2 regions of the Virgibacillus salidurans genome follow, and region 2 is predicted to be linked to the other one. Evidence: riboswitches for the same ligand, from Rfam matches in the RefSeq annotation. Region 2 holds a riboswitch; the other holds the start of a gene.
The links. A riboswitch is a leader RNA that binds a small molecule or an ion and turns the genes downstream of it on or off. The one in region 2 is predicted to bind FMN.

Region 1: linked by a shared signal. The riboswitch ahead of ribD (bifunctional diaminohydroxyphosphoribosylaminopyrimidine deaminase/5-amino-6-(5-phosphoribosylamino)uracil reductase RibD) and the one ahead of KFZ58_RS12040 (ECF transporter S component) in region 2 are both predicted to bind FMN.

What each region holds. Positions count from the first base shown of each region.
Region 1 is NZ_CP074373.1:925,142-941,206, reverse strand. It holds gene kynB (arylformamidase) at 1-484, shown strand, start outside; gene kynA (tryptophan 2,3-dioxygenase) at 481-1,329, shown strand; gene KFZ58_RS05045 (sodium-dependent transporter) at 1,413-2,750, shown strand; gene KFZ58_RS05040 (CoA-disulfide reductase) at 3,028-4,368, shown strand; gene KFZ58_RS05035 (hypothetical protein) at 4,919-5,590, opposite strand; gene KFZ58_RS05030 (C45 family autoproteolytic acyltransferase/hydrolase) at 5,815-6,867, opposite strand; gene KFZ58_RS05025 (hypothetical protein) at 6,950-7,519, opposite strand; gene KFZ58_RS05020 (ABC-F family ATP-binding cassette domain-containing protein) at 7,592-9,469, opposite strand; gene ribH (6,7-dimethyl-8-ribityllumazine synthase) at 9,795-10,265, opposite strand; gene KFZ58_RS05010 (bifunctional 3,4-dihydroxy-2-butanone-4-phosphate synthase/GTP cyclohydrolase II) at 10,284-11,489, opposite strand; gene ribE (riboflavin synthase) at 11,525-12,136, opposite strand; gene ribD (bifunctional diaminohydroxyphosphoribosylaminopyrimidine deaminase/5-amino-6-(5-phosphoribosylamino)uracil reductase RibD) at 12,117-13,232, opposite strand; FMN riboswitch at 13,393-13,538, opposite strand; gene KFZ58_RS04995 (DmpA family aminopeptidase) at 13,869-14,864, shown strand; gene KFZ58_RS04990 (DUF6933 domain-containing protein) at 14,877-15,440, opposite strand; gene KFZ58_RS04985 (reverse transcriptase-like protein) at 15,810-16,065, opposite strand, start outside.
Region 2 is NZ_CP074373.1:2,332,735-2,348,799, reverse strand. It holds gene KFZ58_RS12075 (MalY/PatB family protein) at 1-1,150, opposite strand, end outside; gene KFZ58_RS12070 (glucose-6-phosphate isomerase) at 1,347-2,693, opposite strand; gene yugI (S1 domain-containing post-transcriptional regulator GSP13) at 2,801-3,166, opposite strand; gene KFZ58_RS12060 (potassium channel family protein) at 3,257-4,312, opposite strand; gene KFZ58_RS12055 (thioredoxin family protein) at 4,349-4,903, opposite strand; gene KFZ58_RS12050 (M20/M25/M40 family metallo-hydrolase) at 5,033-6,091, shown strand; gene KFZ58_RS12045 (S8 family serine peptidase) at 6,761-11,095, shown strand; FMN riboswitch at 11,226-11,373, shown strand; gene KFZ58_RS12040 (ECF transporter S component) at 11,538-12,122, shown strand; gene KFZ58_RS12035 (TraR/DksA C4-type zinc finger protein) at 12,493-12,855, opposite strand; gene KFZ58_RS12030 (hotdog fold thioesterase) at 12,871-13,257, opposite strand; gene KFZ58_RS12025 (1,4-dihydroxy-2-naphthoate polyprenyltransferase) at 13,275-14,210, opposite strand; gene KFZ58_RS12020 (isochorismate synthase) at 14,377-15,765, shown strand; partial or broken gene menD (2-succinyl-5-enolpyruvyl-6-hydroxy-3-cyclohexene-1-carboxylic-acid synthase) at 15,768-16,065, shown strand, end outside.

The DNA of each region.
Region 1 (16,065 bases), 1.4 Mb from region 2:
CGATGCACCATTTCATTATGACTCAGCAGGAAAGACAGTAGAACAGCTGGATCTGGACTTGTATATCGGAAAGGCAATTGTCATCGATGTAAGTCATACAGATAAAATAACTGCAGCAGTCTTACAGGAATTTGAATGGGAGAATGTACCCCGAGTTTTATTACGCACCTCCCTACCGAATAACCCGAAACATTTTCCGGATCAAATACCAAATCTCGATCCTGATATCGCAGCCTTTTTACAGGAAAAAGGCGTAGCATTATTAGGTGTTGATATACCATCGGTCGACGCCCCCGACAGTAAAGAGCTAGAGACACATCATGCACTTTACAGAAATGGTATTAATATTTTAGAAAATATTATGCTCGATCGTGTAGAGGAAGGTCTTTATGAATTAGTCGCACTGCCACTGGCCATTCACGGTGCTGACGGCAGCCCGGTTCGTGCAGTTTTACGTCCCATCAATGAGGAGAATGAATCATGACAGATAAGTATACTAGTGATACATTTAAATCAGAAGAAGGCATCCATACTGACTTCATTGAAAAAATGACCTATGGCGACTATCTGCAGCTTGATACTTTATTATCGAGTCAAAAAAGGTTATCCGGCCATCATGATGAAATGTTATTCATTATCATTCATCATGTCAGCGAGCTTTGGCTCAAACTAACCATTCATGAAATACAGGGTGCCATCACTGCTATTCAACAAGGTGATCTGCAAGCTTCCTTTAAAATGCTGGCACGTGTTTCTAATATCCAACGACAGATGATTCAAGCATGGGACGTTTTATCAACGTTGACTCCAGCAGAATACATGGAATTCCGTGGGAAATTAGGCAATGCATCTGGCTTTCAGTCCTATCAATACAGACTTGTAGAATTTGTACTTGGCTATAAAACATCTTTTATCCTGAAGATCTATGAAAAGGATCCAGAGATTTATGCCATGTTAGAAAAGGCATACCAATCCCCAGGGCTTTATGATGTTGCAATTGAAACACTGGCTGGAGTTGGCTTTCCGATTAATGAAGCCATTTTAAAGCGTGATTTTTCAAAAACATATGAGAAGGATGCATCTGTTGAACAGGCCTGGCTTACTGTTTATAAAAACGTCGATCAATACTGGGAACTATACCAGTTGGCAGAAAAACTGGTGGATATTGAAGATTCATTTCAGCAATGGCGCTTTAAACATATGAAAACCGTAGAACGAATTATCGGCCATAAAACGGGAACTGGCGGGTCTTCTGGCGTTGGCTATTTAAAGAACGTACTGGACCATTATTTTTTCCCGGAATTATGGGATATTCGAACAGAAATGTAGAAGTAAGACTTGACTTCTAGTCGAAAGGTCAATAAAATTTGTCCAACAAATCAAAAAAGGTATATCAGAAAGGAAGTCGTACAATGCCAGCTAAAAACGATCAATGGGCCACAAAGCTTGGCTTTATTTTATCATCCGCAGGGGCTGCAATCGGCCTTGGTGCTATATGGAAGTTCCCTTATATGACGGGAATGAACGGTGGCGGTGCTTTTTTCCTGCTATTTATTTTATTTACGGTTATTATTGGACTGCCTATTTTACTTGCCGAATTCATTATCGGCAGAGGATCACAAAAGGAAGCGGTCAGTGCCTATAAAACGCTTGCACCTAAAAGTGGCTGGTCATCCATTATCGGACGCTGGGGTGTTGTCGGTGCATTCCTCCTTATGTCCTTCTATAGTGTGGTAGGCGGCTGGGTGTTAATTTACAGCGCTATGTCCATTCCTGGGATGGTCATTCAGGACAACACCGATTATGAAGCATTATTTGCGACGATTACTGGAAATCCGTTGATCGTGATTTTCGGTCTCGCGTTATTTATAATCATTAACATAATCGTTGTTTCATTTGGGATCAAAAATGGGATTGAGAAGGCAAGTAAAGTATTAATGCCCTTATTATTTGTCTTTTTCATTATTCTCGTCATTCGTGCGTTAACCTTTGAAGGTGCTATGGGAGGATTATCATTTTTCCTGCAGCCGGACTTTTCACAAATTACTGGTGAAGGTGTTCTGTATGCACTTGGGCAATCCTTTTTTTCCTTAGCTGTCGGATTCTCGGTGATGGTCACCTACAGCTCTTATTTAAATAAAGATATCAGTCTTCCAATGTCCGCAGGGTCTGTGTCGATTATGAACATATTCGTTTCACTGCTAGCCGGTTTAGCTATATTCCCTGTTGTATTCGCGTTTGGGCTTGAACCAACGGAAGGACCTGGATTACTGTTCATGGTTTTACCGGAGGCTTTTGCACAGATGCCATTTGGTGAGGTCTTCCTAAGTCTGTTTCTTTTGTTATTCTTATTTGCGATACTGACATCGTCATTCAGCATGCTGGAAATTATCACTTCTGCTTTCACAGAAAAAAAACAACGATCTCGAAGAAAAGTCGCTGCCGTAGCTGGTATGATTGTTTTTATTGCAGGAATCCCAGCAGCATTGTCATCAAATGTCTTAGCGGATTTTACCATTTTCGGTTTAACCGTATTTGACGCAACTGACTATCTCGTAAGTAACATCCTGCTTCCTGGTGGCTGTTTACTAATTGCTTTATTCATTGGCTTTAGAATGGATAAAACACTTATAAAAGAGGAGTTTTCCTATAGTAATAAATTATCTCCCGGACTTTATCAAGTATGGTTTCAGATTATGCGATGGGTCGTTCCTGCTACGATTATAATCGTTTTCTTGGGATCAATGTAGGAAGGATATTTTCGTAAGTATTGTTGCTTTAAATCTACCTGCGGGAGCTAAAGGCCTAGGTGAGACTCCGTAGTGCGCCAACACAAGGAGGCTCACCAGCCGCCCTAAGGTGCGCGTAGTGTATTTCCGTAGCGGTATACTACGTCGCATTCTTATCAAAAGCAACAATTTTTTAGAAAACAGCCTATAGAAAAGATGTCGGATTGGTGGAAATTGGCGGTAGAGTCGATTTCCTTTATTTGGTATAAATACTACGTTAGAATAAGGAGCGAATTAGATGGCACAAAAAATTTTAATTGTCGGTGGAGTTGGCGGTGGAGCAACTGTTGCGGCTCAAATTCGCAGGAATGATAAGGAATCTGAAATTATTATGTTTGATAAAGGTGATCATATCTCTTTCTCTAATTGCGGGATGCCCTATTATATTGGAAAAGTCGTCGAAAGTAGAGATGATTTATTAATACCTGCATCTACATTTAGTGAAAAATATGATGTCACAATAAGAACAGGATCTGAAGTTACAAGTATTGACCGCCAAAACAAACAAATTCAGGTAAGAAATGAATCAGATATATACAAAGAAACTTATGACAAACTAATCCTAGCACCAGGCGCATCAGCCGTCGTTCCAAACGTGACAGGAAGAAATGAAGCTTGTATATTTTCCTTGCATACGGTTCCAGACATGGATGAAATACACAATTATATCAAAACTAATCAGCCAAAGACCGCAGCAATCATCGGAGCTGGTTTTATTGGTTTGGAAATGGTCGAAAATCTGCATGCCTTAGGATTGGATTGTACGATCATTGATAGATCTGACCAGGTAATGAAATCAGTCGATAAAAATATGGCTGCTATCATTGAAGACCACCTAAACGAAAAAGGTGTTAAGCTAATTTTAGACGATGGGCTGGCCGGCTATTCTAATGAAGGGAAAACGATCCAGCTTAACAGCGGAAATTCCTTACATGCAGATATGACAATCATGGCAACAGGAGTTAAACCAAATACGCGTCTTGCTATTGATGCATCCTTAAAACTCGGAAATACAGGCGCCATCTCTGTAAGTGAATACATGCAGACGACTGATCCGGATATTTATGCGTTAGGTGATGCTGTTGAAACAAAGGATTTAATTGCACAAACACCAAGACATACAGCTCTTGCATGGCCGGCACACAGACAAGCTTTTATTATCGCCAGTCATCTCAGTGGTGAAAACATTCCATATAAAGGGACGCTCGGATCGTCTATTTTAAAGGTGTTTGACCTAACCGTTGGAGCAACAGGACATAACAGTGCCACTTTGAAAAATTTAGGGTATACATTTAAAGAAGCTACATTACAATCTTATTCTCATGCCGGATACTATCCCGGATCTGATAAGCTCTGGTTGAAAATTTTATTTAATGATAAAACAGGAAGTCTATATGGAGCGCATGTCGTCGGATTTGACGGGGTCGATAAACGGCTTGCAGTGCTGACAACAGCCATCACAGCCAAACTAACTGCAAGGGATCTGCCTGAATTGGAACTTGCCTACGCACCTCCTTATTCTAGTCCAAAGGATCCTGTTAATGTTCTTGGTTATAAAGCATCAGCGATGATTGATTGAACAAAATCGTTAAAAAGTTGGTTTAATCAATCAAGACTGTTTTCTAAATTGTGGCTTTTGACACAAAAGATATAAAAGACGACATAATGAAAATTCTAATGATAGTTGGGTGCTTAGACTTCGCTCCGGAAACACATTTCGCGCACCTTAGGGCGGCTGGTGAGCCCCCTCGTGCTACGCACTCCGGGTCTCGCCTAGGCCTTTCCTCCCGCAGGAGTCTACATGTGTTTCCTCCGCTGAGTGTTCCGGTTTTTGCCGCTAAATTGCATTAGTAATCAGTATTCAAACCATCTCACCAGTTCGGGTCAGCGAAGGGCGGTGACTCCTGCGGGAATAGCACGTGTCCGAAGACCTGAGAGTGGTTTTCTCGAGGGGCTGAGGCCGTGCCCGCGGAAAGCATCCGCCCTTCGCTGACCCGAACGGTGATTATAGCAAACAGTAACTGCTTCGTCTTCTACATCAACTACGAAGATTTTAAATACCAACCATACTTACGAAAAGAGCCTAAATCAAAAATCCCAGCCGTAAATTTCAGCTGGGATTTCATTGCTTATAAATCTTCTTCAAAACGGTACACAAGTGTAAAATTATTTTCATCCAGTAGCTCTGCAACATGGACACGGACTCCATGTCCAAATACAACTTCATCCTCTGTCATTGCAACAATCATTGCTTTTGTATCATTTCTGACATCAATATAGATATCGCCTACTACCGGTTTTAATGTATTATCTTTCTCTGATAAATAAGTAATGGACTCATCTTCAATTTGCTGTGCTTCCGGCACCAGGTTTTTATCACGATAGGCAATTTCCTGGCTGGCATCTGACTTTCCAGGAACCATAACAACATATTCACTATGTTTTACACCATTATCTTTTGTTGTGACTACATTTCCATCTTCAATACTCTCTACTTTCTCAATCTCATTAAGGGAGTAATGATCCAGAAAATCCGGCGTTGGTTTTATGATTAGAATATAATCACCTGGCTCTGGCCTCAAATCTTTATTAATTGTATACCGCTTTCCATAAAAGATAAATGTGTCATTATGCTGAGGTCTATACAATTCAATGTCAGCAGCTCTTGTCAAAAATTGCTGCATATCCTTCAATCGATATAGATGAATCGATTTTCTAAACACGGGTTTTACAGAATACACTTTGTGCAATTCATTATTATAAAACACAAATTGCCCTTTTCTTACCTGATAAAGTTTCATTAAATTACCTCCTATATAACCTTGTAATTTTATAACTGCATTTATTAGAAAACTTGGTTGCCACCAAGCCTTTCGGTGACAGCCTTAGTTGCAATATGCAGTAAGAAATATGGATATACTTTTATTACTGCTGAAAATGAAGTTCTGCATATAGATAGTTTCCCTTACTAGTATACGTTTTAAACCTTAAAATAATCAGAAATCAGTTCAATTTATCCGAAAGCCTATCGTACAACTTCATCCATGTGTCCGAATGCCAGATCAGTATCAACCTCACCTAAGATGCGCGTTGTTGTAATTCGCTCCCCACGAAGCCACCTGTCAAAATCAAAAATAACCGGCTTACGGTCACCACCTAAAGCAAACCATGCTTTCCGTTGCTTCGGAAAATAAGCAGATGTATGAATAGTTCCTGCCCAGTTCTTATATTTATCGGAAAAAATACCTCTATCTGTATCATTCATCATCCGAAATGCTTGGTATTCGTCCGTAGCCTTGCTTTGCTGCTGCCTGATAGCTTCTACTCGTTTATATGAATCATCTAAATGATGACGATTTTCTTCTTTTAATACTTCGAAGTGATTGGTACAGACATTTGACTGACGAACTTCCACTCCTCTTGGTGTCGCTTCAATGACATATGTTTCCTCGTTTTCATCTAATACGACATAACTGAATGAGTGGCGATGCGGTATTTCCTTCAGGAGCGAAATTGCCTCAAAAACATTAGCGCAGTTTTCCAGGATCATTCGCCCAATCATGTTACAGATAAACCCCTCACCAGGTTTCCTCCGGTGGATAAAATTATAGCCCATCGCGAGCCCTTTCTCATTCATCCCGTCCATCCGCCCTGTAATCCGCTGGGATGGACCGATAACAGCATAGCCCTGATCCTTCGGTTGAAAAATCGTATAACGTCCCTCATATGTTCTTGGATGAAAATCATAATTTCGAATCATATAATTAGAGTCTGTGAAAATAGAACATCCACTCTTAACATAGTCAAGCCGATATCCACCAAATTCTTTTAAAACCTCTTCCATCGGCATTTGCAGGCCATCCTGAAGGCCGATAAGCTCATCCCAAATCCCCGGAGCAAACGGTAAAATCGCTCGTTTTACTTCATTCTCACTAATGGAAAAACGCTGCTTTCTGATTTGCCATTGCTTCCTACGATTTGTAATTGTAATAGAACCCTTTAATAATTCCCCCTGCATATAGCCAAAATCATAGTGACTTCCTCGAAATTGGATAATATCGCTATATATATGTTGCATGAATTAATCCCTCATCTTTTCATTTTCTACCCTTAGTTTACTCGATATGGAAGAAAAATGAAATAAAGATTTTCACAAAAGATTATATTTTTCTTTTCGTCTTCTTTATTTTAAAGAAAAGCCTTGTCATCCACAGAGCGAGGAACGCAACTACTATGTCAATAAGGAATAAATAAAATAGATTCATGCCATTATGCATTCGCAGTAAGTCCACGATCATTGAAATTCCACCAAACCCACATCCAAAAATGAAGGAAGCGACAATAGCATAAAGGTAAAAATTTTTACCCTTATTGGTACAATATTGATACAGCAGCATGAAAGTTACTGGAAGTACAACGGCCGTTACCGTGACCCCAGCAGGAATGAACCCGGTCAGGGTGTGGGGATGGCTGAGATAATTTTGTGCGGTTAAAAAATTATCCACATTTGACCACAGCACATGTACCGTGTAACCATAAAAGGAAATTTCGAATAACCTTTCTCTGTCGATTGCGAAGTAGAGGATAATAAATGGTATCACAACACTTGCCAGGTTAAACCAAAAAAACCATGTGCTCATATCCGAATAGAGGTTCCAGTAATTAGAATAAGCATCACTAAGTTGTTCCCTCAATTCATAAATTCGTTGATACATTTGGGCTTCACTCATTGGTTAGACCACCTAAATAAGATGCTATACTATAGCTTGTATCTATAACACCAATCTTATTCAGGTAGTATATTATTTGTTTTCCAACTCCTCCACCATCAGTGAAAGTTCTTCCCAACGCTCCATCTTAGCCTCAAGTTCCGCTTCTGTCTTCTCCTGCTCGGCAAATAACTCCTGAACTTTTTCCGAATTACTGCCTGCATCTATAATCTCTTGCTGTAATTCTTCTACTCTTTCTTCCAACTCCATGATCTGATCCTCAATTTGGTTCCATTCTTTTTGCTCATGGTACGAGAGCTTTTTCTTCTGTTTTTTTGGCCGCTGCTCTACTTTATCAGGTTTCGCTTGCTTCTCTGAAACCTCATGGACTTCCTCTAAATACGCACTATAGTTTCCAAAAAAGCGTTTTACTTCCCCACCACCTGTAAACACGAGCAACTGATCCACAACCCGATCCAAGAAGTAACGATCATGGGACACCGTAATCACCACGCCAGGGAATTGATCCAAATAATCTTCCAGTACACTTAATGTAGTAGTATCCAGATCATTTGTTGGTTCATCCAAAAATAGTACATTCGGTTCCGTCATTAGCACTTTAAGCAAATACAAGCGCCGTTTTTCCCCGCCGGAAAGCCTGCGAATATAGGTCCACTGCTCCGGTCTAGAAAATAAAAATCGCTCCAGCATCTGCTCCGCCGTAATCACTGACTGATCTTTTGTATGAACGACTTCAGCAACCTCTTTAATATAATCAATCACCCGCATGTTACCGTCGAGTTCTTCCTCACCTTGTGTATAATAGCCGATTTTAACGGTTTCCCCTATGTTGACTTCACCTAGATCAGGCCTTATCCGCTCCGCCATTATATTAAGCAACGTCGTTTTCCCGGAACCATTTGGCCCAACAATTCCGATACGATCATGCGGTACAACTAGATGACTGAAATCCCTCAATAGCTTCTTACTGTCATAGGCTTTTTCAATATCCTCTAATTCAATGACTTGTTTTCCTAAACGGGTGGACCCTACCTGAAAATCTACATCCTGCTTTTTTGTATCAAAGGTAGTCTTCTTCATTTCAGAAACACGGTCAACTCTCGCCTTTTGTTTTGTCCCTCTAGCTTTTACGCCGCGTTTTAACCAGGCAATTTCACGTTTTAATGTGTTTTGATGCTTCTGTTTGTTACGCTCTTCCAGTTCTTCACGCTCTGCCTTTTTTTCTAAAAACACTTCATAATTACCTTCATAGATATATAAATTTCCCTTATCCAACTCAAAAATCCGATTGGTTACCCGATTTAAAAAATATCTATCATGGGTAACGAGCAATAGCGATCCTTTATACCCTTGCAAAAATTTCTCCAGCCACTCGACCGTTTCATTATCCAAATGGTTGGTCGGCTCATCCAGTATTAATAAATTCGCTGGCTGAATGAGGGCTTTTGCTATTGCCACACGTTTTTTCTGTCCTCCAGAAAGCTCCGTGACATTTTTATCAAAATCTGTTATTCCTAATTTTGTCAGTACTGTTTTTGCGGTGGTATTCGCTTCCCAAGCTTCATGCTCGTCCATTTTTTGCTGCATTTTAAGTAGTTGGGACTGTACGTCGTCACTACCTGGGTTATTTTGCAAGCGTTGCAGCGCTCGCTCATAGCCACGCATGACCTGCATAATGGCAGAATCCCCATAATAAATTTGTTCAATCACCGTTAAGCTCCCATCAAGCTCCGGGTCCTGAGGCAGATATTCAATATGATAATCTTTTGGATGCTTAATCGTTCCTTTCTCCGGTGCATCTACACCAGCTATTGCTTTTAAAAAGCTGGACTTTCCCGTACCATTGACACCGATGAGACCAATGCGTTCCTGCTCGGTAATCGTGCATGAAATGTCGTTAAATAATATCTTTTCACCATATGATTTATATAAATTTTCAATGTTAAGCATATGCTAACCCTTCCTCACGCTTTTTCAGCAGCTATTCTGTATTGTTCCTTTTATTACTGATCCACGTTTTAACGATGATAACGAGTAAAAACAGAAGCCAAGACGTAACAATATAAAATATGGCTTGACTCATCGTATTCATATCAGAAAAAAAGAAAGCCATCCCTGTCCAAATAACAGCTATGATGATAAATTGTGTAACTAATAGTTTGATGGTAAACGCCCCCGTTCATAAATAGCCTTCCTACTAGTTTATCGTACTCATAGCTGATTTTCCATCTAAAAAGCCGAGAAAGCTGAACGCAGTCGCTTTCCCGGCTTTCTATTATTCCTCGATTACTTTTATGAGGTTTGCCATTTCAATCGCAGACACTGCTGCTTCTGCTCCTTTGTTTCCAGCCTTGGTTCCTGCACGTTCCACTGCTTGTTCAATCGTTTCTGTTGTGAGGATCCCAAAGATTACCGGCTTTCCGGATTGGACAGATGCATTGGATACACCCTTGGCAGCTTCATTACATACATAATCAAAATGCGGCGTTGAGCCTCGAATCACCGTACCTAGCGTAATCACTGCATCATAAGCTGGATTGTTTGCCATTTTCCCGGCAATTAAAGGGATCTCAAATGCACCGGGAACCCATGCGATATCTATATTATCATCCGTTACCCCATGTCTTTTCAATGTGCCAACTGCACCCTCCAGTAATTTACCAGTGATAAATTCATTAAATCTCGCTACAACAATTCCTATTTTCAAATCACTGCCTACCAGATTTCCTTCAAGTGTTCTTCCCATTAGAATCTTCTCCCTCTATTAGTGATGAAATGATAGTAAATGCCCTAATTTAACATATTTCGTTTTCATGTAGCTTTCATTTTCTTCCCGCATATTTGTTTGTATAGGAAGACGTGACTGCATCGTTATTCCAAACGACTCCAGTGCCTTTATTTTTTCAGGGTTATTGGTTAAAAGGTGGATATTTTTCACTCCCAAATCCTTTAAAATTTGTGCACTAAAATCATATTTTCGCAAATCCGGAGCAAATCCCAGCTGTTCATTGGCTTCCACCGTATCGAACCCTTCATCCTGCAGTTTGTATGCACGAAGTTTATTGATCAGTCCAATACCACGGCCCTCTTGTCGCATATAAATTAAAACGCCACGTCCAGCTTCTTCAATTTCCGCCAGTGCTTGATGGAGCTGCGGGCCACAATCACAGCGATGGGATCCAAAGACATCTCCTGTAAGACACTCGGAATGAATCCGCGTCAAAATTGCATCATCTGAATTAGAATCAATGTCTCCTTTTACTAACGCAATATGTTCTTTATCATCCAGGTCATTTGTATAACCAAATATTTTAAATGTCCCGAATTCAGTTGGTAAAATTGTTTCTACTTCCCGCTTAATATGACTTGATTTATTTTTTCGATAGTCGATTAGTGCTTCAATGGTTATTATTTTCAAGTCGAATGTTTCCGCCATATTCTTTAGTTCAGGAACCCTTGCCATCTCGCCATCATCTTTAATTATTTCACAAATGACACCTGAAGGAAATGCCCCGCTTAATGATGCTAAATCAACCGAAGCTTCCGTATGCCCAGGTCGCCTCAAGACCCCGCCCTCTTTTGCAATCAATGGGAAAACATGTCCCGGTTGTTTAAAATCTGTTACCTCCACATCTGGATTAACGAGCGCTTGAATGGTTTGAGACCGCTCTTTTGCACTAATTCCTGTTGTTGAATCTTTGTGATCAACAGATACAGTAAAGGCTGTGCCAAATGGATCTGTACTCTGACTAGTCATTAGAGGCAACCCTATTTTATCAGCTAAATCTGCTTTAATCGATGTACACACTAATCCTTTTGCATGTGTAATCATAAAGTTAATCATTTCTGGTGTCACATGTTGAGACAGCGCAACTAAGTCACCTTCGTTTTCTCTATTCTCATCATCTACAACGATAACCGGCTTTCCTGCTTTTAAATCTGAAACTGCCTCTTCGATTGTATGAAACATAAGCTTCCCTTCCTTCGCGTAATAGCAATTCTTGGTTAATTTTCACTGTTTTGCTTTTGTTGCTCCAGCATCTGTTGCATATATTTAGCGAGCATATCACACTCGATATTAACGGTATCCCCTTTATTTTTTTCACCTAGGACAGTTTCTGAGACGGTATGTGGGATTAGGGAAATCGTAAATGTATTCTCCTCCACATGAAAAACAGTCAAACTGATTCCGTCCACAGCTACTGATCCTTTTTTTATGAAAAATGGGGCAAGTTCTTTAGCGATTTGAACATCATAATAAACCGCATTCTCTTGTCTTTCCTTCCGAATAATCTTTCCCTTGCCATCAATATGACCGGAAACAAAATGACCACCAAATCTGCCATTTGCCGCCATGGATCTTTCCAAATTCACCTTGGATCCTGGCTTTAATGCACTCAGAGAAGTGGATTTGATTGTCTCAGGCATGACATCCACTTGAAAATTTTCCGAATTATAATCCGTAACAGTTAGACAGATGCCATTAACCGCTATGCTGTCCCCTGAGTTTACGTCCGATATAACGCTGTCAGAGCCAATTTTCAGCTTAACTGCCTGATCAGATACATGTTCCATACTTTTCATGGTGCCCATTTCTTCAATTATTCCTGTAAACATCTGATACTTCCTTTCTCGGTTCAGCGATAACTTTAATATCTTCACCAATCATTACAACTTGTTTGATAGTCAAACCTAGAACTTCAGCAATGTGTTGAAATCCTTCGCCTGTAAATGATGTTGGTGCATCTTTTCCGCCAATTAACTTTGGCGCCATATACATAACAAACTGATTAATTCGTTGTTTTTTTAAAAAAGAGCCATTAACCTCAGATCCGCCTTCTACATATACAGACATAACTTTTCTCTCACCCAGAATCCCAAGCACCGTATCTATATCGATCTGTTCCTCGTCAAGCTGAATAACATCCACCTGAGGCTTTTTCAAAAAAGGAGCCTTTTCTTGTTCTATTACATTTCTTCCGGTAAAAATCCACGTTGGGGCTTCATTATCAGTAATAATAGTAGCATCCAATGGCGTTCTTAAGTTGGTGTCCAAAATGATGCGTACCGGGTTTTTCCCGCTATTGGGAAGTCTTGTAGTAAGCTTGGGATTATCTGCAATTACGGTGTTGACACCTACTAAAATTGCGTCATGCTTATGCCGGTAATGATGTACATCAAGCCTAGCTTCTTCACCGGTTATCCATTTGCTATCACCAGTTTTTGTCGCTGTCTTTCCATCCAGGCTGACAGCAGATTTTACTGTTACAAACGGTGTCTTGGTTTTGGTATAATGGAAAAATACTGCATTTACTTCTTCAGCTTCATTTCCCAATACACCAAGATCTACTTGTATATTAGCATTAAGAAGCTTTTCAATACCTTGACCTGCCACCTTTTCATTTGGATCCGCTACCGCAATAACTGCCCGTTCTATACCTTTTTCTACAATCAGATCAGCACATGGCGGGGTTTTACCATGGTGGGAGCATGGTTCAAGCGTGACATATATCGTTGCACCTTTCGTTTTATCCCCAGCCATTTCGAGTGCATGCACTTCTGCATGAGCTTCCCCTGCTTTTAAGTGAGCACCAAGCCCAATGATATCCCCGTCTTTCACAACAACTGCGCCGACTGGGGGATTCGGGCTCGTTTGCGCTGAAACTCCGCGGGCTAGGTCTAGCGCGTATCGCATATAATCTTCGTCATTCAAATAATCACTCCTCACGATTAAAAGGCCTCTGAATTCGCTTCAGAGGCCTGGGTTAGAATTTTTATCAACAAGTTTTAAAAAAAGTATATCTAAAAATGATACATGGACAGAATAATGAAAACCATGCATTGTTCGATTAGAAACATACTCGCTGCTTAAAAAATTCCTTCTCCCATCCAGACTATAACTGTCGGTTCCGGAGTTTCACCAGATCCACCGCTTGGTTTTCATAACCATACGGGTCGCGGACTAAGAATTGATTTCATCACCGCCGATTGGGAATTTCACCCGACCCCGAAGGAATATTGCGTATTTGATTTTCTATAGTATAGCACTGACTTCTGGGAAAATGCAAAAATAGCGTTTGAGTGAATGTTTATTTGCTGGGTTAATCGACAGTTGGTGCGAGATGGTAGTTCGGCATTTATCAGCGTTTCGGACTGTTTTTTCAGCGGAACCTCATACTTTATCAGCTTTTCGGGGACTTTTATCAGCGGTTGATGGCATTTTATCGGCTGTTCACGACTTTTTATCAGCGTTTCCCGGTTTATTCCTGCAAAAAGTGTAAATACTTCACGGCATTTTGGTATAATAACATTTACCAAACACAGACAAGCTAGAAAAGGAGCTCAACCTATGCCTCTCCCAAAAGGAAAATCCAATTGCATTACAGATGTCCAGGATGTGAAAGTAGGACACGTCACATTATATGAAAAAATCGATGAAGTAACTACAATCTGCACAGGCGTCACCGCTATCCTTCCACATAAAGGCAATCTTTTCAATCAGAAAACTCGTGCAGCCAGTGCAGTGCTCAACGGTTATGGAAAAACGACAGGTCTCGTCCAAATGGAAGAACTGGGTCTATTGGAATCGCCAATCATGTTAACAAACACATTTAGTGTTGGAGCAGTATGGCAAGGTACCCTGCAGTACATGATTGACGAAAATAAGGAAATTGGTGATTCAACAAGTACAATCAATCTCGTTGTAGGCGAGTGTAATGACAGCTATCTAAATTCCATTCGGCATCAGGCAATCAAGCCCAAACATGCCGTTCAAGCTATTAAAAGCGCAACAAACAAGCCTGCCTTAGAAGGTGCTATTGGAGCCGGCAAAGGGATGGTCTGCTTTGGCTATAAAGGCGGAATCGGAACAGCTTCACGTGAAGTAACTGCTGCAGGGGAAAACTACACAGTTGGCTGCCTCGTTTTGAGTAATTTTGGCAAAAGGGAGCAGGCACTATTTGCGGATTGGAACAAACTCGAAATGAACACACCTGATGGCTCCATTATGATGATCATTGCAACAGATGCACCCCTTTACGACCGCCAATTAAAGCGGCTAGCGAAGCGTTGTACAACTGGACTCGCACGCACGGGAAGCCATATGGATAACGGCAGTGGCGACATTGCTATAGCATTTTCTACTGCTAACAGGTATTCCCATAACAGAAATACCGCTGTAGAGTCTCTGAACTTTATTCGTGATGACCACACAATAATGAACCAATTGTTTCAGGCGGTTACCGAAACAACGGAAGAAGCAATTATCAGCTCACTTAAACATGCCGAAACGACAGAAGGCAGAAATGGACGGGTTGTGGAGAAAGCTCCATTACAGAAGGATTGACATTTTGCTCCGTCAATCCTCCACGTTTTTCATTCCATTTTTCATCGCGTCCAGCGAATGACTCTCAGGCAATTGGAGAAATGGAACTTTATTATTTCTCCGGTTGGTTTTATCCAAATCAGGTGGCTGTATTTCATCCGCTTCCCACATATGCTTTGTAATTAAAATCGTATCATTTATCTGGGAAATGATATTACGCATGCTGGTAGGTGCATAATTCACCGAATCACATTGTTCCATATATTTATCCACTACTTTCGTGTCAAAACCATCTGCCAGCAAATTCTTCCTGATCCCGTTTTTCATCAGTTCATCAAATTTCATAAAATCTTTCTTAACCAAACCGCCCAGAATAAAGTTATATCGGGATTTATTATTCATGACCAACACATATTTCCTTCTTTTATAGAGGAACATATGCGCATGCCAGGAATATAGCAGATCATTGTCCACTAACTGATCTTTGGATGTTTTTATATTTAATTGTTCAGCGAGCTTTTTGGTTACTTGAAGTAGTAGCATACCTGTCACCTCATTTATATTTTGTCTTTTCAACGTATTCGTAGACAGTTTCATTCTAGCAAAGGGATCCCCAATGCGCAAAACAACACAATTACAGTGGTCATAAGCTTATTTCTGCATCGTAATATTCCCATTATTCGTAGTCAATTTAATCTCGTTATCACCATTTCCAATTACGGTATCCAAGTCGGATTCTCCAAAAATATTGATAGGGTGAATAATGAGAAAGTAATTATTAAGCCTACATAAGAACCCCAAGCGATGGTAAAACGGAGTTAGCTGTGAAAGATGATGATAACATGTTATTCATTGAAACTGGGATGCAAAAAGAGAAACTATTCCAGTTTTTTACTTGGGGAGGTGCGATGACGCTCGCAGTATATCTCCCAGACATAAAAATAACCCCTATGAGTAGGGGCATTCTTAGTAGTCGATTTCTTTCGTGCTTATTATTTCAATTTCTTTTAAAGCTTGAGATGCGAGATGATCTGCTTCACGATTCTTTTTCCGGGAAACAAGTTCATATGCAGCTTCTATTCCTAATTGAGCAATTTTATTTTCAATCCGATCCGCCCATTTGGCTAACTCCTTCTCATAACAGGGCCAATCTTCTTTTAACTGATTAATAACGACTTGAGAATCACCAACTACCGTAACGGGCAAATGATGGACGCCAAGA
Region 2 (16,065 bases):
CATCTATGATTCGCTTCACGCCTTCTTCCACAGTAGCTTTCGGACAGGCAATATTCATTCGCATAAAGTTTCCGCCATCTTCGCCATAAGAGGCCCCTGTGTTAAGACCCACTTTGGCTTTTTCGATCATAAATTTATTAAGGTCGTTTTTGTCCAAATTCAATGTACTGCAATCAATCCATAATAGATAAGTGCCCTCAGACCGGATAACTTTCAGGTCTGTATATTCCTCCAGCATTTCTGTAACATATTCCTGGTTGGCTTTTATAACGGTCATTAATTCCTCAAGCCATGCTTCTCCATGTACATATGCTGCTTCAAGGGCTGTATTCCCCATTGTATTTAACATACCGTGACCCTGCTTACTTAGAAGTTCATTAAAGGTAACTCTTTTATCTTTACTCGTAGTAATAACGTATGAAGCCTGTAAGCCGGCTAAATTAAATGTCTTGGATGGTGCCATGCAGGTAATTGTTTGATCCGCGATTTCCTCAGAAAGGGAAGCTATTGGAATATGACGCTCACCTGGGTAAATGAGATCTGCGTGGATTTCATCAGATAAAATCAGTACGTCATATTTGAGGCATAACCTAGCCATTTCTTTCAGCTCTTCCCGCTTCCATACACGTCCAATCGGATTATGTGGTGAACATAAAATAAATGCTTTTACACCTTGTTTTAATTTCTCCTCAAAATCAGTAAAGTCAATGGTATAATAGTCATTTTCCAGTACAAGTGGATTTTTAACAACTTCTCTATTATGTTGCTCAATCACACTGTAAAACGGCGTATATACAGGTGTTTGAATGATTATTTTATCATTTGGCTCTGTAAAAGCTTGAATAGCCAAATGGAGGCTTGTGACGACACCTGGACTAAAGGATAGCCATTCTTTATCAATTGTCCAGTTATGACGTTTTTTAACCCAGTTAATAATAGAATCTGTTACATCATCATCAATAACGGTATAGCCATAAATCCCGTGCTTAGCGCGTTTCACTAATGCATCATTTACTGCTTCAGGTGCCCTGAAGTCCATATCGGCTACCCACATTGGTAAAACATCATCTGTTTGAAAAACGGGCTTTAACATATCCCATTTAACGGAACGTGTATTTTTTCGATCATGTAATTCATCAAATATACTCATAAAAAAACCTCCTACGATTTCATAACCCCTATTATAACAAACAAACGAAAAAGATATATAGGAAGCGTTTTGGACAAAAAAAAAGCAAAGCGTAAAAACGCCTTGCCTACAGGGGGAATACGAGAAAGTCTTACATTCATTATTATACCCCACAGATAAATTTATAAACACATTTTGGAAATTTTTTTTCAAACTTTTACAGTCGTTTCTCGAGTGTCTCTTTCTCTTCCTCAAATCCAGGTTTGCCAAGTAATGCAAACATATTCTTCTTATATGCTTCGACACCAGGTTGATCAAATGGATTTACACCAAGCAGATAACCACTGATCGCACAGGCTTTTTCAAAGAAATAAACCATATAGCCGAATGTATAAGCATCAATTTCTGGTACTTCAACAACTAAGTTAGGAACATCGCCGTCCGTATGTGCGAGTAGCGTACCCTGGAATGCTTTATCATTAATTTCATGTATCGTTTTTCCTGCTAAATAATTAAGCCCGTCCGAATTATTTTCTTCTGCCTTGAGTGTCATTTCTTTGTTGGCTTTTCCAACATGAAGAACGGTCTCAAAAATATTTCGACGGCCTTCTTGTACATATTGACCCAGTGAATGGAGATCGGTTGTGAAATTGGCAGAAGACGGATAAATTCCTTTTTGATCTTTACCTTCACTTTCACCAAATAATTGTTTCCACCACTCAGCAAAATAACTCAAGCTAGGCTCGTAATTAATGAGCATTTCTGTTACTTTCCCTTTATTGTATAAAATATTTCTTACGGCTGCGTATTGGTAAGCAGGATTTTTTGCAAGTTCCGGTTCAGCGAAGTCATTCATGGCTGCCTTTGCTCCTTGCATCATATCATCAATGGAAATACCATTTACTGCTATAGGTAATAGACCTACTGCTGTTAATACAGAATAACGTCCACCGACATCATCAGGGATGACAAACGTTTCATAGCCTGCTTGATCTGCACTTGTTTTTAGCGCACCTTTTTCCTTATCTGTTGTTGCGTAAATACGATTTTTTGCTTCTTCGGTTCCGTATTTTTCTTCCAGGTACTTTTTGAAAATACGAAAAGCTACTGCGGGCTCTGTGGTTGTCCCGCTTTTTGAAATAACGTTGATCGAAACATCTTTATCTTTTAATACATCAAATAAGTCATACATGTAGGTGGAACTTAAATGATGGCCAACAAAAATAATTTGTGGCGCTTTTCGTTCTTCTTTGGCTAATAGATCTTGAAACGAATGGCTTAGCATATCAAGTGCAGCTCGGGCACCTAAATAGGATCCGCCAATACCGATAACGAGCAGAACATCCGAATCTTGTCTGATTTTCTCAGCGCTTGCTTTAATCCGAGCGTATTCTTCTTTATCATAGTTCTCAGGTAAATCCATCCATCCTAAAAAGTCATTACCTGCTCCTGTTTGATTATGTAACGCATTATGGGCAGTTTGTACAAAACTATCCAAGCTATTTAATTCTTCCTTATTAAAAAAACCTAATGCTTTGTCATAGTTAAATGAAACATGTGTCACCTTAGTTACCTCCTTGAAGTTTTTTACAATTTAACTTTACCCAAGTGACTACTTAAAATCAAGAAAAAGAGGTACACGCAAGTAGCACCCTGCATATACCTCATGTATTATTTCTTGGACTGTTTAATCCATTCCTCGAGTTTATCTTTTAATGTGTTGAAGCCAGCTTCTTCACTATCTTGTTGTTTATCGGTGCTGCTTTTTGGGGGTTTTGCCGGTTTTGCTGGTGCTTCTTCTGTAGCCCGAATAGATAATGAAAATTTATTATTTTCTTCATCTACGTTTAAGACCTTAACTTTCACTTCATCTCCAACTGTTAGATAATCATTAATATCTTTAACAAATCCATGTGTTACCTCGGAAATATGAACTAAACCTTGAACTTCCTCATCTAAAGCAACAAACGCACCATATGGTTGTATGCCTGTAACTTTTCCTTCAACGATTTGGCCTGTCTCAAATTTGTTCGTCATGCGGAACAACTCCTATATCTATATTCATTTCTTTTTACACAATAAAATATTTTATCACAAACCTTTTGTTGAAGCAAAAATTATTAGTTGTTACCAGGCAGTAATAGTTATTAGAATATCACCCTCCTCAAGAATGAAATCTGCTTTTGGATTTATATGCCATTCTTCATCTCGTATCAGTCCAAGCAAGAGTTGATTTTCTTGCAATAAAAAGGTTGAAGATTGCAGGAATGATTTGTCCATGAGCGATTCAGGAAGTTTTATATGACTGAATTGCTGGTTTTTTAATACCTGTAGAACAGTATCAAACGGCATCGCATCTTCTGCACTTGAAAGCTCATGATAAAGTAATGCACTCATAAAGTCATTTGATTTAATAATTGTCGATGCCCCCGCACGCAGAGCATTTTCAATCTGTATTTTTGATAATATTTCGGCAATGATCGGAATTTCTTTGTTATTCCCCCGAACGGCTACAGTGGTTAATATTGTATTGTTATCTGATTGGCGTTCGTTTTGATTGATATCAGCTGTTATTACCACGCGTTTTGCTTGTTCAATGTTCGCTTGCTTTAACGTCTGGTCCTCTGTCGGGTCCCCATGAATGAAATGGACGGGATAATGTTGGAATGCCAGATGGTTCAATGAACGGTCAATGAGAACGATACGAACATCTGGATCATTATCTATCGTGATATCAAGCAATTGTCTCGTTCGTTCATTCCATCCGATAAAAATAAGGTGGCCGCTACTTTTAAAAATAACTTTACCGCTTTCCAAATCCTGTTCATGTTTAATCGAAACGGAAGCAAAAGAAGTAATGTAGAAGGCGATTAATCCGCCGCCTGTGAGGATTAATAGGATAGCGACAATTTTACCGGGAATCGTGAGGGGAACAAAATCCCCGTAACCTACTGTAGCTGCTGTAACAAAGGCCCACCATATTCCATCAAAGATAGTAGGGAACTGTTCTGGCTCTACAAGGTAGATGATAAAACCAAAGATAATCATCAATAGGAGAATCGTTATTAATAGCCTGATGGTAATAGGAAGCCGGTAATAGACATTTTTAAATAGTTTTATACTCATCCTGCTCACCCCCTCATGTCTCATTAGTATGGACAAAGGGTTTAGCAGACTATACAAAAAGGCTGACGCAAAATGCGTCAACCCCCGCGTTAGTTAGCTATTTTGTAAAGTTTGTTTGATACTAGCATATACATCATCCCAGAAATCAGTATTGTCCCGGAATGATTTTGTCATAAATACAAGCATTTCTTTCAATTTTTCCTTGTAATCTTCGGCATCTTTGGCGGGCAGTGATTGGCGTGCGTCGTCACTAAATTGCTGGACCTTATCAGCGCGAGGGCCCCATTTTGCCACTTCATTTCCGTGTTCATCAATAAATATGAAAATAGGAATCGAACGTGATTTGCCATTTGTTAGGTATTGATCCATTAATTCCAGATTTTGATCACGAAGCAGCATCCGCACATCTATATCGGATTTTTCCGCAAGTCGAAGTAAGACCGGGGTATTCATCATCGCATCACCACACCAATCCTCTGTTAAAACGATAGCACGGAGATTTTTAGCTTTTATTTCCTTAAAAAATGCCTCATCATTTGGTAAGGTGAAATTATCGTAAACATGCAGGAGGTTTTCCTTATGCTCTTTCATGGATTCAATATATGTATCAGGTGACATTGCTTTTTCATACCATTGATTTAAGTCCATTATTAACCGCTCCTTTTTTCACTTGTTAAATTTAATTCTACCCATTTGCATACGCATCGTAAACAAATGTGCTCTTAACATAAAAATTTGCTATGATGGTACTAACGTTTTACGCGAAGGAGGAATAACATGAAAAGATCAGAACAGGATTTCTTAGTAGAGCTCCTGCAAACGCCATCACCGTCGAGTAATGAAATGGCGATACAAAAGAAATGGATGAATAATGTAAAAAGTTTTGCTGATGAGATAAGAACCGATAATGCCGGTAATGTCATTGGTGTGCTAAACCCGGAGGCCCCTTTTAAAGTATTACTAGCAGGACATAGTGATGAAATCGGACTTGTGATTAACCGTATTGATGAAAATGGGTTTCTGCATTTTGATAAGATGGGCGGAATCAATCCAAAGGCTGCGGTCGGTATGAAAGTAACCGTGCTCGGATACAACAAGACTGTTATAGGTGTTATTGGTGTGAATGCACAGCATCATGGCGGCTTGAAAGATGATTTTAATCTGGAAGATTTATTTATTGATTGTGGGTATAAAACAAAAGATGAAGCAGCGGAACATGTCCAAATTGGCGATCTTGGTGTATATAAAACAGAACCGGAAATCTTGATGGATCGCTACGTGGCAGGGCGTGGTTTAGATAATCGCACAGGTGCGTTTATCGTAGCAGAAGTGTTCAAGCGCTTAGCAGACAAAGGCTGCCAAGTTGGTGTCTATGCTGCAAGCACGGTGAATGAAGAAACAAATATGGGTGGTGCCTATTTTGCCGCTGCAGGTGTTAAACCTACAATGGCTATTGCTGTTGATGTTACATTCGCAACAGATTACCCTGGTGTAAATAAGAACAAACATGGTGATATCCGCCTTGAAGGTGGGCCGGTCTTAGCAAAAGGAGCACCGATCAATAGGAAGATCAATAAACTGCTGGAGAATGCGGCACAAAAATTAAACATGAATGTGCAGTATGAATTAACGCCAAGAATGACAGGGACAGATGCAGATCGCATGCGTTTGACCGGTCAGGGGGTTCCAATATCTCTTGTATCCTTACCATTGCGTTATATGCATTCACCTGTTGAGACAGCAAGCCTGATGGATATTGATGAGGAAATAGAATTGATGGTAACGATGATTTCTGAACTAACAGGAGAAGAAAGTCTGAACCCATTGGAAGATTAATTTGTTACTGAAAGTGAGCCTTATGCCTGGATTCTTTAACCAGGCATGGGGCTTTTTTCTATTTTACGGAGAAATGTCAATATTACAGGAAGTAGGACTTAATAATGGTTATAATATTAAAATATTTCGAAATACATGACAAATGAACCTTAAATTGTAATTTTACATAGATCATACGCACCTATATTTCCATTTCTATGAAAAATTGTTTGTAATAGTTGTGATGTAGCAGGTCTATTTATCCATCTTTTTGTAAAGCAGAAAACCCGTGTTAATAGATTACCTCTCTAAAATGCTTTTGTATCAATCGTTGGCGCTGTATTGAAAAAGTAAATGCTATGAACCTGAGTCAATAACCTATGAAGTAAATCCAGAAATAATAATACTAATCTATCAATTTTGAAAGTTCTATTTTGGATCGACATATTTCGACACCGTTTAACCTTGAAATCTATTATACTTACACCAACAACTCAGATTCTACAAACATCACCACAAACAGCTGTCAAGCAACACTATATTTTTTTACAAAGGGGGCGGGGAGTTTTATATAGTGTAGTTATTTTCAGCGTGTTTAGGAGACTGTTTTTAAATTGAGGGGAGGAATAGATTTTGAAACATAAGAAAAAACGTCAGGTTAGAGCATTTAGTATTGCTGCATCGTTTCTAATGACTTTTTCTTTAATTGCACCAGGAATTTCGCATGCAGAAGCAAATAGTAAATTACACCAATCTGCAGTCGACTCCCAGAAGGTAACGCAAGCAAAAGTGACTGATCGCCTACAAGAGGAGTTTAGCGAGAACGACAAAACAACATTTTTAATTAAATTTAACGAAAAAACGGATACAGCACAAATAGCTGAAGATGCGAGAGCTAATGCCGATCAAGCGAATCTATCAGCGCAAAACCAAGAGCATATACAGCGATCAGCTGTTGTGTCTGCATTAAAATCAACTTCTCTGACTTCACAGGAAAATGTAAAACAGTATCTGGAACAAGAGGTTGAGAATGGGAATGCTGAAAATATTAATTCTTATTATATTGTAAATGGTATGGCGGTAACTGCTACAAAAGAAGTGGCAGAAAAAGTTGCCGCATTTGCAGAAGTTGAAAAGATTTTACCTAACGAAACACGTGAATTGTTCACAACAGTTACAGAGGATGCGGAAACACCTGAATCTTCCATCGAAAATGTGGAGTGGAATGTAGAACGTGTAGGCGCACCACAAGCTTGGGATATGGGCGCTGATGGTTCAGGTACGGTTGTAGCAAGTATCGATACAGGTGCCCAGTGGGATCATCCAGCTTTGAAAGAAAAATATCGTGGCTATGACGCGCAGACGGATGAAGTCGATCATGATTTCAACTGGTATGATCCTGCTGACGGTGAGACTGAGCCTTATGATCAAAATGGACATGGTACGCACGTAACAGGAACGATGGTAGGAAGTGAACCAGACGGATCCAATCAAGTCGGTGTAGCTCCCGGTGCTCAGTGGATTGCTGTTAAAGCATTTGGAGTGGATGGAACGGCAACTGATGCAGATTTATTAGCAGCAGCAGAATGGATTTTAGCACCAACGGATTCTGAAGGAAATACGAATGTGGATATGGCGCCAGATGTTGTTAACAACTCATGGGGCGGTGGACCTGGTCTTGATGAATGGTATCGTGACGTTGTCCAGAACTGGAGAGCAGCGGATATTTTCCCGGAATTTTCAGCTGGAAATACAACACTTACCAACCCAGGCGGTCCGGAGTCCGTAGCTGTTCCGGCAAATTACCCTGAATCATTTGCTACTGGAGCAACTGACATTGAAGATGCGCTTGCAGATTTTTCCCTGCGCGGACCTTCCCCGTATGATGAGGTGAAACCTGATATTTCTGCTCCCGGCGTAAATATTCGTTCCACTGTACCCGGAGGCGGGTATGAAGGCGGCTGGAATGGAACGTCAATGGCTGGTCCTGCTGTTGCGGGGGTAGCAGCACTGTTAAAAGATGTGGATGCGAGTTTAACCATTGATGAAATGGAAGAAATTTTAACATCCACTGCTACGACGTTAACGGATGAAGAATATCCGGAGTCTCCAAATAATGGATACGGATATGGATTAGTTAATGCACATGATGCAGTAGCATCTCTAGTAGATGGTCTTGGAACATTGGAAGGACAAGTTACAAAAGAAGGTGACGATACAGAAGCACCTGCTTTTGAACACGAAGCCCCTGCAGAAACATATGCTGGCATGGATTTAGATTTAACCATTCAGGCTAGTGATAACATTAGTGTCGCTTCCGTTGAATTAAACTATCAGGACAATAGTGGGGACTGGCAAACTGTAGAAGCATCCCGAACTTCTGGTGATTTTACAGATGGAGAATATGCTGCAACCATTCCTGGCGAGGGTATCGATGGGGATTCTCTGACCTATTACTGGAAAGTGAATGACTTCGGAAATAATGAAGTAACCAGTGATGAGTACGTTGTAACAGTAGAGCAAGGTATTACAACAGGATATTTCGAGGACTTTGAATCTAGCCCGGCCGGTTGGACTTCATTCGGCGAAAACAATAGTTGGGAATGGGGCGCGCCAACATCCGGACCTGAGGAAGCTGCATCCGGCGAAAATCTGTATGCAACCAATCTGGATGGTCAATATGATAGTAACGCAAATGCAACACTTGTGATGCCGCCAATTGATCTGCCGGAAGGGGATTCATACTTGCAGTTTGAACAATGGCATGATTTAGAAGCCTATGAATCAGGCAATGCGTATGATTTTGGCCATGTTTTTATATCAACGGATCAAGAGGAATGGACACAGCTTACTAGAATGCAAGGTTTAACAGATGGTTGGGAAAGTGCAGAAGTAGACTTATCCGATTATAGTGGCGAGCGAATTTATATTGGTTTCAATTTCACCTCTGACCTTAGTGTCACTAGAGATGGTTGGTATATTGATGATGTAGCGCTATCTGAGGAGCCAGAAAGTGATACTGTATCATTAGGGGTCGCTCCTGGTAACGGCAATTCCATCGGATTACTGAACGGTCATCCGGCCATGAATGCGCTAAAAATGACGAATAATGAACTTGGGGTAGAAAAAGAAAATGATGGTAAAGCGGCCTTGAAAGAGAACGTGAATCCGGCGAGTATTGCACCAGTATTGCCTAAGGAAAATCCACCGGCTGAGGAAGAAGCAGTTAATCCGGCTGTTTTACCTATAGGCGCTCAAGTGAGTGTGCTTGAAACCGGTCGATCCGTAAATACAGATCCAGCAGATGGAACCTATTCCTTACTTCATGCTGCAGGGGAATTCACAGTAAAAGCTGAATCTTATGGATTCCATTCGGATGAACAAGCCGTAACAATTGAGGATGAGGAAACGACTGAGGCGAATTTCACATTAGAAGAAATCGATCAGTATTCCGTAAGTGGAACAGTTACGGATGTGGCAACAGGTGAACCGATAGAAGGTGCTACGGTTCTTGTTGTAGAAGATGCAAACATTGAACCTGTAGAAACGGATGCAGACGGGAATTACGTTCTATCTGCATATGAAGGTACGTACACATTACGTGTTTTAGCAGGCGGTTATCATGCAACAGAGGTTGAAGTTAACCTGGAAGAGGACGCAGAAGCAGATGTTGCACTTGAGCCATTCTACACTGTACCTGGTGGAGAAATAGGATATGATGACGGAACCGCTGAAAATGCACGTGCTTTCTATGATACAGGTAATGGCTGGGCAGTGAAAATGTCCCTGCCGGAGGGTGAAGAATCCGCTGTCGTAACAGATGGTGTATTTAAGTTCTGGGACGCGGAATTCCCTGTCCCTGGTGGCACCGAATTTGCAGTAGAAGTATGGGATGCATCAGGTGCAAATGGACAACCCGGTGAGAAAATTGCCGGTCCAATAGAAGCTGAAGCTATACGTGATGTGAATGAATGGACAGTCGTTGACTTGTCCGAGCACAGCATTACGGTGGATGGAGATTTCTATATGGTGTATATCCAAACACAGCCTAATACAGGAGCTCCTGGGCTAGCAACTGATGAAAGTAGTCCAAATGCCGAGCGCAGCTATCAATTAGTTGGTGGAGCATGGTCACAGTCTCCTGCTATTGAAGGAAACTATATGATCCGTGCTCGTGTCAGTTATGAGGCGGAGGAACCTGTTATTACTTCACCGGCAGAGGACCTTATCACAAATGAAACAGAGCTAACTGTAGAGGGTACCGCTTCTCCTACAACTACCGTTCAATTGTTAAATAACGGAGAAGAAGCTGGAACAGAGGAAGTTGGAGATAATGGTGAATTTGCAATACCAGCAGACTTAATAGAAGGTGAAAATGAACTTACAGCAGTATCCTTACTTGATGGAGCTTCCGTAGGGGAATCTGATCCTGTTACAGTCATGCTGGATACCGAATCACCTGAATTAACGATTGATAATCCGGAAGACGGGGAAAAATCAAATCGGGAAACAGTGACTGTGGAAGGAACTGTTTCAGATGCCAACCTTGATTATGTGGAAGTGAACGGTCAAGCAGCAGATGTTTCGGATGGAAGCTATTCCAAGCGAATTTTGCTGGACAACGGAGAAAACGAAATCGAAGTTGTTGCAACGGATTTAGCAGGAAATAGTCAAACAGAATCTGTTACCATTGACGTGGACTTCACGGCACCTGAAATCGATAACCTAACACCAACGGAAGATGTATATATCAATGCAGGTGAAAGTGTGAATATCGAATTTGATAGTGAGCCAGGGCAAAGAGCTACATTCTTTATCCATATGCCACTAACAAATGAGCGAAGCAGTGTTGCCAATGCAACAGAGCTTCCGATGATGGAAACGTCAGAAGGCCATTACGAAGGATGGTGGACAGGAACAAATATCGAGGCTGAAGGCGCTGTTATTGAAGTGAAAATCGTGGATGACTTTGGTAACGAAACGCGTCAGCAGGCGGAAGGTAAATTATTTATTAATGCTGAGTGAAGATTAGATTATGCAAAATTGAAGGTGTAGAAGTGATGAGCTTCTGCACCTTTTCTTTTTAACCTGAGATAATTTATTTGCAAATGAGGTGAAATCGTGTATAATACAATTAACAATAAAATAATCGATTCCATATCTTCGGGGCAGGGTGAAATTCCCGACCGACGGTGAGGAGCTTATATGAGCTCTAAGTCCGTGACCCACAACGCATTTTGCGGCGTGGTTGACCTGGTGAAACTCCGGGACCGACAGTACAGTCTGGATGGGAGAAGATGTCGAGCCAAATTATAGTGCATGATGCGCTTTAATTTTTCTATGAATAATCTACCACCCTAAAGCCCCATTAGGCTTTAGGGTTTTTATGTGTATTTTTTTATAGGAGAAAGGCTTATCCTTCATCGAACGAGATAGGAATCGATTTAAGATGAAGGAGGAGAAGATGATGCAAACGAAAGGTGAGCAGTCATCAAAGCTTTTAAAACTTATTATTCTAGCATTACTGGGGACCATTTCACTCGTACTGTTTTTCTTGAATTTCCCTTTACCATTTTTACCTGCTTATTTAAAAATTGATTTTAGTGATGTACCAGCATTAATTGCGGGATTCATATTTTCACCAGTGGCTGGTGTTATTGTCGTAGCTATTAAGAATGTTCTTTACTTACTTGTTTCCGGAGCTGGTGATCCGATAGGGGTTGCTGCAAATTTCTTAGCAGGTCTTATGTTTGTTGTACCTGTCTCCATGCTTTATCACAAATTCAAAGGTGTAAAAAGTGTCGTTTCGGGATTGGTAACCGGGACAATTGTTATGGCTGTTGGGATGAGCGTATTAAATTACTTTTTCGTTTTACCGGCATATGCATGGTTCATGGGCTGGGAGATGACAGAACAGGTAAAATGGATATCCGTCATTGCAGGTGTTCTGCCATTTAATATTATAAAAGGCGTTGTTATAGGGTTGCTTTTTGTTCCCTTATTTGTGAAAATGCGAAGTTGGATAGAACAACAGCAAGCGAAGTTGGTATAGGATAAATAGGGTAAAGCTAATCCGTTGAGGGTTGGCTTTATTTTTTTGTAGTGATTCATCCGTATATATATTTTCGGTCGTCATGGACCGGTCATGAGCCGTTCATGGCTACCGTTAAACCGAATGAAATGCCTTCAACGTCGCCATAAGCCGTTGATGACCCCCGTTAACCCGAATAAAATGTGTTCAACGTCGTCATGAACCCTTATAACGACCGTTTATACTTCTTTCTCAGATTTTGGTTGCCAGGGTTCACTCTAGGTTGACGATCATTCTGGCAGCTTTTCTAGGATTTCGGTAATCAAGATCACGAGTTAGTAATCTCACCATAAACAAAGCCCGCCCCCTTTCAAAAGGGGCGGACTCCACATTATTTTTCTTCCTCGACTAGGTTCCGTGCTTCTGGCTGTGCTTCCAAGCGTTCCAGTGGTATTGGTTTTCCTGATTTTTCACTTAAGCCGTACGTGCCGTTTTCAATGCGTTCCAGTGCATCATTGATGTCCTGCAGGCGATCTTCTCGAACGAGGTTGAGTCCCACGTCACGCTGTTGTTCAAATTGTTCTGTACCTATATCTCCCGGATGATTATCATAGTCTGCCAGCTCTTGTGTCTCATCGTTCGGGTTAGTACCTTTATTTGATTCAAGCTTCTCTTCATTTTCTTCTTTCAGTCCTTGTAGGCGTTTTTTGAAATACTTTATTTTTTCATCTGTCAGTTCCTTGTGTTTGGACATACGAATCACCTTTCTTTATTTCCGTCTTGGAACGACTCCTATCGTACATCTTGATACTGATATAAGATACCCAAGTTCATCTATTATTTTTATATCCCATACCATTGTTGTTTTACCTGTATGAAGCGGGGTAGCCTTCGCTGTTACGACACCGTCCCGTTTGCTTTTTATATGATTTGCGTTAATTTCGATGCCGAATATACTTGATTCTTGCGTGTCGACATGTGCATTTGCACCGATGCTGGCAGCGGTCTCTGCGAGGGCTGCACTTGCACCACCATGCAAAAACCCCGCTGGTTGATGTGTTCGCTTATCAACAGGCATACTCAGGACAACCAAATTTTTATCCAGGGATACTACTTCAATTCCGAGTGCTTCTATTAGCGTGTTTTCTAATGTCATTAAAAATGTCTCCTCTGTTAAATAACCGCACTAATTAATAAGGATAGACCAAGTAAAAATCCATAGAATGTATTTGTTTTTCCTGTGGCGGCCATCGCAGGCATCATTTCGAGTGGCTGTGTTTTGCCGCGGAATTTTTTAATTACGTCTATTGCTTTTATAATACTGATAAATGTGATAAGCGACCATAATGGCAGTATTCCTGTTATAATGTAAATTGCTGTTAGAGCATAAGACGTGATAAATAATGCTGCCAGGAAATTAACCGCATTTTTCCTACCAAGTAAAATGGCGATTGTTTTACGGCCGTTTTCTTTGTCACCATCCAGGTCACGGATGTTATTTGATAACATAATACATCCAATGAAGATAGCTACAGGGATGGATACCCAGATAACATTTGCAGTTACTGATTGTGTTTGGATGAAATAACTAATGCCTATAATGACGGTTCCCATTAGAAATCCGGAAAAAAGTTCACCAAACGGTGTGTATGCGATTGGATAAGGTCCTCCTGTATATAAATAACCGATTATCATACATACTAAACCAATGACTGCTACCCACCAGCTGGATGCGATGCATATATAAATGCCAAGTACACCCGCAATACCAAAGAACACGAATGCTAAATTTAATATCTTTTTCGGTTTGATGCCGTCCCGTACAATTGTCCCCCCGATACCGACAGAGTCTTTCGTATCCAGGCCGCGAACAAAGTCATAATATTCATTAAACATATTTGTGGCGGCTTGGATAAGCATGGATGCCACCAACATCGCAAGAAATACGAATATATTTATAGAACCCTCTGTAAAAGCAAGCATGGAACCGACAAAAACCGGGACAAATGAAGCTGTTAATGTATGTGGCCGCATGAGGCGCCACCAAACTTGAAATCCATCTTTTTCATTCAAAGCTTGCTTTACATTTACTTTATCTGTTGATTGCATTGGATGTTTCCCCCTGAAATATATCAATATCATTAATATAAGGAAATTGTTAAAGCGTGTCAATTGTCGAAATGTAGAAAAATAGTCCCTTTCCTTGAGAAACAGACAAAAAGAGAATAAAATAGAGATAAAGTTCGCCATCGTAAGTTTAACGGAGGTTTATCAGATGATTGAAACAAAGGAACAACCAATAGAAGATTTACTAAATAAAGCAATTGAAGAATTGCAATCAAATGAGGATTTTCAACTCGTCAGTGTGACAAAAAAAATAACAGAAACGAATCCGCTTCGTTTTTTTGAAGAGGCTAAGCAGCTTCATAAAAACCGTATTTTCTGGACAAGTACCGAAGATGATTTTTATGTTGTTGGTATTGGCAATGCACATGAAATTACTACAGGCGCTGACTCTCGCTTTGAAGAAACGGAAGCGTTATGGAATAATATATTAGCTAAAGCAATCATTCATAATCCATATAAGCAAGCAGGTACCGGGATTACGGCACTGGGAGGAATGGCATTTGATCCGCAAAAAGAACAAACCGATCTATGGAAAAAATTCAATCCCAGCCAATTTACCGTGCCGGAATTTATGTTAACGAAACATAATAATGCCTATTATTTTACAATCAATGTGAAAGTAACTAGAGAGGACCATCCAGCTCAGCTTGCAACGCAAGTAAATCAAATGGAGTCTGAACTCTTTAGATATACGGCAAATCCTTCTAACCATTTAAATCTAAAAGAAAAAATAGAGATTGAACCAGACAAATGGAAAGAAACTGTCCGGCAGGCAAGAGAAGAAATTCGAGCAAATAAAGCCGATAAAATCGTCCTTGCAAGGGAGATGCGCTTAAAATTCGAAAAGCAAGCAGATATTGCCACCATTTTAGAAAAATTAATGGATAAACAAGCCAACAGTTATATTTTTGCCTTTGAAAAAGGGGCTGATTGCTTCGTTGGCGCAACCCCAGAGCGATTAGTGAAACTTGAAGGGGATCACCTTTTATCGACATGTCTGGCTGGTACTGCACCAAGAGGGAAAACAAAAGAGGAAGATGTAAAAATAAGCCAGGAATTGCTTCATGATGAAAAAAATCGTCAGGAACATGACTTTGTTGTAAGAATGATTAAACAAGCAATGACTCATTATTGCACGAAAGTTGATATACCGGAAGCGCCGGTTATTTACCCACTAAATAATTTACAACATTTGTATACACCGGTAACAGCTCGTCTGAAAAACGGGTATAGCATTTTTGATATTATTAAACAACTTCATCCTACACCTGCACTTGGGGGTACACCGCGCAAGGAATCATTGGCATTTATCAGAGACCATGAGTTACTGGACCGGGGCTGGTACGGCGCGCCTATTGGCTGGTTGGATAGTAATCAAAACGGTGAATTTGCTGTTGCGATCCGTTCCGGGCTTATACAAGGAGATGAAGCCTCATTATTTGCCGGGGGAGGAATTGTCAAAGATTCCAATCTGGAGGCAGAATATGAAGAAACAATGATTAAATTTAAACCAATGCTTTCTGTTCTAGGAGAATAAAGATGAATCATACAGAAGTTTTAACACGCTATACAGCTAATTTTGTAGATGAACTTACCAAAAACCAAGTTACAGACACGGTTATTTCACCGGGATCCAGATCGACACCACTCGCATTAACGTTTGCGGAACATGAACAAATGAAAGAGTGGATCATCCTTGATGAGCGATCAGCCGCCTTCTTTGCGCTAGGCATTGCCAAAGCAACAAAACGTCCGGTTGCGCTTGTATGTACTTCCGGTACAGCGGCTGCTAATTATTTCCCTGCCATTGTAGAAGCGTACTATAGCAGAGTACCCC